Regions from separate parts of the Streptomyces sp. NBC_01571 genome, predicted to be linked through region 1. Evidence: riboswitches for the same ligand, from Rfam matches in the RefSeq annotation. Region 1 holds a riboswitch; each other region holds the start of a gene.
The links. A riboswitch is a leader RNA that binds a small molecule or an ion and turns the genes downstream of it on or off. The one in region 1 is predicted to bind cyclic di-AMP.

Region 1 (2,254 bases):
GAAGATCGTGTGCAGGCCCAGGGAGGAGAGGAACACGGCGTCCTCCGCTGTGGCGTGCGCGAGGTGACCACTGCGGAACAGCCGCCCGGTCCGCACCCGTCGGCCGTCCACGGTGGGCAGGCCGCCCACGTCTCGGAAGTTGCGCACTCCGGCCAGCTCGGGCTCGGTCGACGGGACCTGCTGCGTCACGGGGGCTCCTCCCATAGGGCCGTCGGCACAGCTCGTCGTTGCTCGCCGACGGGAATCGCCTCTCGACGATACGACATGGGTTCCTCGGGCAATGAGTTGTCCACAGGCGCTGCCGAGCCGGGCGCACTCGGTCCGCACGGACGGGTGAAACAGGTGAAGTGCATCGGGATGCGGTGCTGTTGCACCACGGACCGCACACGGGACCGCGTGGGGATCTCGCTGCCGTGTTCATCCGACTTCGTCCCATATCGGTGCTTTGTGCCAGTTGTCACTTTAGGCATAACTGGCCCGGGAATATGGCTACATGGGATGACGTGCGTGAGCAGCGTCATATGCGTGACGATGCGTGGCGGCGCTCCTTCCTCCATGTGCCCGCACCGCCGCGCGGATTGCCGGGTCGGAGAGATCGCCGTGCACGGAGGGTGACGGGCAATTCGGGCATCGATCATGAAATGGGTGCGCGCGGGGATCGCGGACAGTTGTCGACGCGCTCTTCTCTCGCCTACGTTCGCCCTCAATCCGGACGGACGCCCAATCCTGCCGCCGCCCGGAATCCGCACTCACCCGAACGCGGCAGGAGCGGGGGATCCACAGGTACAGCGCCTGTTCCGGTCTCCGGAACGGCTAGGGGTACAGCCGCGCTGCCGCGCGGCCGGACATCTCCAGTCCGCACCCGACAGCTCACCTCGCAGGCGCCGGAGAGGAAATGCGCCATGCCCGCGAAGGGTAAGCACCGTCGCCCCAAATTCCTGCGTCTGCCCCGCGCGATCGCCGTGGCCGGCACCGGTGGTGCCGCGCTCGCACTGCCGCTGATGGGGGCCGTCTGCGCCCATGCCGCGGCCCCGGCGGCCGCGGTCCCGTCCGCCGTGCAGAGGATCACGACGGTTTCCACACCTGCCGGGACCGCCGCGGCGAAGACCTATGTCGTGAAGGCCGGCGACACGCTGGCGAAGATCGCCGACCGGCAGCACGTCAGCGGCGGCTGGAAGAAGCTCTACGCCGACAACCGCGCGGTCGTCGGCGCCGATCCGACGGTGATCCGCCCCGGTCTGAAGCTCACGATCGAGGGGCAGGGCGCCACGCAGCCGTCCGCGTCCACCGCCACCCGGACCGCCGCGGCCAAGACCACCGCGGCCAAAGCCACCCCGGCCGTCGACGCGGGCTACACCCTGCCGGTCCAGGGGGCCATCATCGGCACCGGCTACAAGGTGCCCGGCAGCATGTGGTCCAGCGGCTACCACACCGGTGTGGACTTCGTGGTCCCGACCGGCACCACGGTCAGGTCCGTCGCCGCGGGCACCGTCGTCTCGGCCGGCTGGGGCGGCGCGTACGGCAACCAGGTCGTCATCCAGCACGCAGACGGCCGGTACTCGCAGTACGCCCACATGTCCGCGCTCACCGTCGCGGCGGGGCAGACCGTGACCGAGGGTCAGCAGGTCGGCGTCTCCGGCGCGACCGGCAACGTCACCGGTCCGCACCTGCACTTCGAGATCCGCACGACGCCGGACTACGGCTCGGACCTGGACCCGGTCGCGTACCTGCGCTCGCACGGGGTCGTCGTCGGCTGACGCTCCCACACGTCCAGCGGGCCGGACCCCACTATCCCGGGGTCCGGCCCGCGGTGTCCCGCCGGTGCGGGTGGGCGTCGCTTCCGGATCACGTACTTCAGGCGTGGAGGCTGTTCAACCACGCCTGAAAGAGCCCTATTCCGGATTTCACCGGTCTTTATGAGTGGCTTATCTCACCACCCGTCAACCCATTCCTACGGTCGCGTAGCTCACATCCCAAGGTGAATCATGGCTCGCTGTGGCAGACGATTCGAAGAGTGACAACAGAGCAGTGATCGGGTCGTACGTGGCGGTGGGGGACAGCTTCACCGAAGGCGTCGGCGACCCCGGCCCCGAAGGAGCCTTTGTCGGTTGGGCGGACCGTTTCGCGGTACTGCTCGCGGACCGGCAGCCGGAAGGCGACTTCACCTACAACAACCTCGCCGTCCGCGGGAAGCTGCTCGACCAGGTCATCGACGACCAGCTCCGCCGGGCCAAGGAACTCGCCCCGGACCTGG
Region 2 (2,254 bases), 2.8 Mb from region 1:
CGCGAGGATCGAGGTCCGCTCCGAAGTCACCTGCGACACACGGGACTTCATCACCTCAAGCGAGCTGGTCTGCAAGGACGGCGACGAGGTGGTCTTCCATCGGACATGGGAGCGGAGGATCCCGCGCACGACGGGACAGGGCCCCGGCGGCGCCATCGGCGATCCCGCGGAGCGGAGCGCGGACCGCTGAATTCCTGACGAACCCCGGCAGGGACGCCCGCCCGCTTCCACGGGTGGCCGGGAGACGGTCGCCCGCCTCGGCAGCACCGGGGCGGAAGCGGTGGTCGGGATCAACAGGCCATACACAGAGCCTGAGTTCGACCTTCATCCCGACATGAAGCGGCACGAATTTCCCGAACACCGTCTCCACAGGCTCCACTTCAGGCCCGACGGGGACCGGCTCCCCCACGGGGACCCCGCCACGGACCCGTCCCTACGAGCGGTGCGCCCGGCTCCGATCGGGGACTCAGCGGCCTCTTATCCGCGCCTTATATGCCCGACTTGCCTTCATTGCCGCTTTATTCCTGCGGCATGGAGTGAGTTGGGTCACGCCCGAAGGTCATCTACTCCGCAGCCCCGCCGAGCGACTACCCGTTTGCATAAGCCAAGTTGAGCGAAGCATTCCGGATTAATCGGGCAATTCATCTGCCCTTATGTCCTGGTGAAAACGATCTACACCGCGACATCAAGGCTTGTTCCGGACATGTGCTCTCGCATACCTTCACGTCACTCCGGACGGATCGCCCAATCCTGCCGCCGACCGGAAACCCACACCCGACCACACACGCACGGCAGGAGCGGGGGACCCAGGTAAGCCGCCGATCCGAAGTCCGGAACGGCTAGGGGTGAAGTCGCACTCAGCGTGCGGCCGGGCAGCTCCCGCCCGAACCCGACAGCTCACCTCGCAGGCGCCGGAGAGGAACACGTCATGGCCGCAGCAGGTAGACACTGCCACCCGAAGACCCGCAGCACCCTCGTCCGCGGCATTCTCGCTGCGGGCACGGGCGCGGCGGTACTCGCCCTCCCGCTCCTGGGCGCCACCTGCGCACAGGCCGCCACGGGCGCCTCCGACGTCAAGCTCGTCACGTACAAGGTGGTCACGGGCGACACCCTGGCCAAGATCGCGCGGAAGTACCCCTCCAGCGGCGGCTGGAAGAAGCTCTACGAGGCCAACAGCGCGGTCATCGGCCCCAACCCGTCGGCGCTCCGTCCGGGCCTCACCCTGACGGTCGGGACGCAAACCGTCCAGAACATCGCAAAGTCGACAAAGGTCACGGAAGCGGTCGCCAAGACCACGACGGTCAAGACCACGGCCGCCAAGACCACGGCCGCCAAGACCACGGCCGCCAAGACCACGGCCGCCGCGAAGACGTACACGAATGACCTCGACGGCTGGATCAAGCAGTCGCTGGACATCATGGCCAAGAACGGAATCCCGGGCACGTACAACGGCATCCACCGCAACGTCATGCGGGAGTCCTCCGGAAACCCCAAGGCCATCAACAACTGGGACTCCAACGCCGCCGCCGGTATCCCCTCCAAGGGCCTGCTCCAGGTCATCGACCCCACGTTCAAGGCCTACCACGTGGCCGGCACGTCGTGGGACTCCTACGACCCGGTCGCGAACATCACCGCCGCCTGCAACTACGCGGCGGCGAAGTACGGCTCCATCGACAACGTCAACGGCGCCTACTGACCGGACGCCACGCAACCGGGGCGCCGGACCGGACATCCGGCGCCCCCGGAAGCCAGGACCCCGGGAAACCGGGCCCACGGCAAACCGAGGCCCCGGGAAATCGGGGCTACGGAGCGGAGAGCGGGAACAACCGCTCCAGTACCACCGCGATCCCGTCGTCCTCGTTCGACAGCGTCACCTCGTCGGCCACCGCCTTGAGCTCTGGGTGGGCGTTGGCCATGGCGACCCCGTGGGCGGCCCAGTCGAACATGGGGATGTCGTTGGGCATGTCACCGAAGGCGACGGTGGCTTCGGAGGCCAGCCCGAGATGGGCGGCGGCGAGAGCCAGCCCCGTCGCCTTGGTCACCCCGCATGGCTGGAGTTCGACCGTGCCGGGCCCCGACATGGTGACGGTGGCCAGAGAACCCACCACCCCCCTGGCCGCCGCGGCCAACTCGTCGTCGGACAGCAGCGGGTGGCGCAGCAGCACCTTGCTGATCGGCTCCGTCCAGAGGTCGTCACGGCGTCCGACCCGTACCGCGGGAAGCGTCGGGTGCGGCATCACATAGCCGGGTTCGA
Region 3 (2,254 bases), 7.1 Mb from region 1:
TCTGGACGCGCAGGCCGCGCTGGCGTACGGGCTGGTGGACGGGATCATCCCGAGCCGCAAGAACTCGCGCACCGCGCCCGGTGCGGGGAACGCCACACCCGACGCGAGGTGATCCGCCGATGGTGCCCGAACTGCCTCCGCTGCCCGCACTGACACACGCCGAGGCCGAGCTGATAGACCGCTACCTCGACGTGGTCGACCTGGTCGGCCGTATCAACCCGGCCCGCCCGGGAGACACCTATCGCGGGCTGCGCGCCGCCCAGGCACTCGTCGGCAAGGCGACCGCGCTGCGTGACGCCCTGGCCCTGATGCACCAGCGGGGCGAGAGCGAGGTGCACGCGCCGACCCTGGCGCAGGCCCTGCGAGTTCTGGACGGCGAGCGGCGGGCCGCCCGCGTCACCCTGCCGCCCGACTCCGGCAGTTGAGGCGTCCACGCCCGGGCCGACGCTCACGCCGATCTGCGGAGCGCCCGGCCCGGGTTTCAAACGGACCAGTCGGCGTACCCCCCAATGGCGTAGACGCGCGTCCTTCCGGGTGGCCCCGGAAGTTGCGCAACACGCGTAGCCAAAAGGCGGAATGAAACGTTCCGTTGCTGGTAAGGGCGTTGCCGACGTCCCCAAAACCCCTCGAACAGAGGAGTGTCCACCCGAACGGGTGAGTGGTGAGTAACCCCACAAATCACCGGTTCCGCTCGGATTTTCCGACACCCATGCGTGAAGATCCCTTCCGACGACAAGCCCCCGCCACACCGGCGGGGCGGTCCGGGCGGACGCCGAGTCCTGCCGCCGCCCGGATGACCGGTCGACAGATGTGCATCGGCAGGAGTGGAGGACCCAGCAAGACGGGCCGCCGGAGAGATCCGGGCGGTCCTTGGGGTGAAGCCGCGTACGCGGCCGGGCTACTTCGCCAGCCCGAATCCGACAGGTCATCCTTCACAGGCGGTTGACGAAGGGTTGCGCATGACTGCGCTGAATCGTGTCCCGTCGCTGTTGACCCGGGCCGGTACGGCCTCGGCTCTGACCATCGCCGCCGTGGGCGGCAGCCTGGTGGTCCCTGGCGTCGCAGCCGACGCCGAGGCGGCCACACCGGCCACGAGGGCACTCCAGGTCGCGGCATCCAAGAAGGGCGCCCCGTACAAGTACGGTGCCACCGGGCCGCGCCGCTTCGACTGCTCCGGGCTCACCCTGTACTCGTACAAGAAGGCGGGCAAGAAACTGCCTCGTACGGCCGCGGGGCAGTACAACAAGAGCCACCACATCTCCGCCTCGCACCGCAAGGCCGGTGACCTCGTGTTCTTCCACTCGGGCCGGAACGTGTACCACGTCGGCATCTACGCCGGGAAGGGAAAGATCTGGCACTCCCCGAAGAGCGGGGAGGTCGTGAAGCTCCAGAAGATCTGGACGAGGAGCGTCTGGTACGGCCGGATCAGCTGAACCTGACCGGGTGGGGCGGCGGCGCCGGGGCCGCCGCCCCCGGGGGCACGAACCCTGGAGGCCCTCAGGCCGTCAGGGGCTCCAGGAGGAGCACCAGGCCGAGCACCGCGAGCGCGCTCCCGGTGACCGCCTCCACGGCGCGGGCGGCCCGCGGCCCGCGCAGCCACCGGCCGAGCCGGTCGACCAGCAGGGTGACCGCCGGGAACCACACCAGGGCGAGGGCCACCACGATCAGGGCCAGCACCAGGGTGCGGGGCATCGCGGGGCTGCCCGCGGGCACGAACTGCGGCAGCAGGCTCAGGAACGTGATCGGCGCCTTCGGGTTGAGCGCGTTGGTGACGAAGCCCTGCCGCAGCGGCCGGCTCCCCTCCCCCGGCACGCCGGGCCCGGCCTCGCCGGGCGGCGTCCCGCCGGACACCGCCGAGCGCTCCCGGTCCGGCTCCCGGTCGCGCCGCCGTCGCAGACCGCCCAGAGCCCGCGCACCGAGGTACAGCACGTAGCCGCCGCCGAGGAGCTGCAGCGTCCGGAACAGCGCGGGCACGGCCGCGAGGACGGCGGCGACGCCGGCGACGGCCAGCGCCGTGTGCAGGAGCAGGCCGCCCGCGACCCCGAGCGCGCACGCCACTCCGGCCCGGCGGGAGACGAGGGCGTTGCGTACGACGACGGTGAAGTCCGCGCCGGGCATGGCGACCATTCCCGCGGCCACTCCGGTGAAGGCGATGAGCTGTGCGTCCATGGCACCAGCCTGTCTGTATCAGGCCTTCAGCAGGTATGCCGAATATCCTGGGTCCGCCTTAAGCAACCGTTTAGACCTGGGCTCC

Region 2: it holds a riboswitch for cyclic di-AMP, as region 1 does, so the genes downstream of both, OHB41_RS27160 (LysM peptidoglycan-binding domain-containing protein) here and OHB41_RS39530 (LysM peptidoglycan-binding domain-containing M23 family metallopeptidase) in region 1, are expected to answer to the same signal.
Region 3: it holds a riboswitch for cyclic di-AMP, as region 1 does, so the genes downstream of both, OHB41_RS07635 (C40 family peptidase) here and OHB41_RS39530 (LysM peptidoglycan-binding domain-containing M23 family metallopeptidase) in region 1, are expected to answer to the same signal.

What each region holds. Positions count from the first base shown of each region.
Region 1 covers NZ_JAPEPZ010000001.1:8,830,578-8,832,831, forward strand. Annotated here, with positions in the region: gene OHB41_RS39525 (tyrosine-protein phosphatase) at 1-189, opposite strand, end outside; cyclic di-AMP (ydaO/yuaA leader) riboswitch at 741-899, shown strand; gene OHB41_RS39530 (LysM peptidoglycan-binding domain-containing M23 family metallopeptidase) at 903-1,757, shown strand; gene OHB41_RS39535 (SGNH/GDSL hydrolase family protein) at 2,029-2,254, shown strand, end outside.
Region 2 covers NZ_JAPEPZ010000001.1:6,007,626-6,009,879, reverse strand. Annotated here, with positions in the region: gene OHB41_RS27165 (CocE/NonD family hydrolase) at 1-190, shown strand, start outside; cyclic di-AMP (ydaO/yuaA leader) riboswitch at 798-906, shown strand; gene OHB41_RS27160 (LysM peptidoglycan-binding domain-containing protein) at 929-1,696, shown strand; gene OHB41_RS27155 (HAD family hydrolase) at 1,803-2,254, opposite strand, start outside.
Region 3 covers NZ_JAPEPZ010000001.1:1,683,451-1,685,704, forward strand. Annotated here, with positions in the region: gene OHB41_RS07625 (ATP-dependent Clp protease proteolytic subunit) at 1-112, shown strand, start outside; gene OHB41_RS07630 (hypothetical protein) at 120-425, shown strand; cyclic di-AMP (ydaO/yuaA leader) riboswitch at 793-956, shown strand; gene OHB41_RS07635 (C40 family peptidase) at 960-1,433, shown strand; gene OHB41_RS07640 (LysE family translocator) at 1,498-2,169, opposite strand.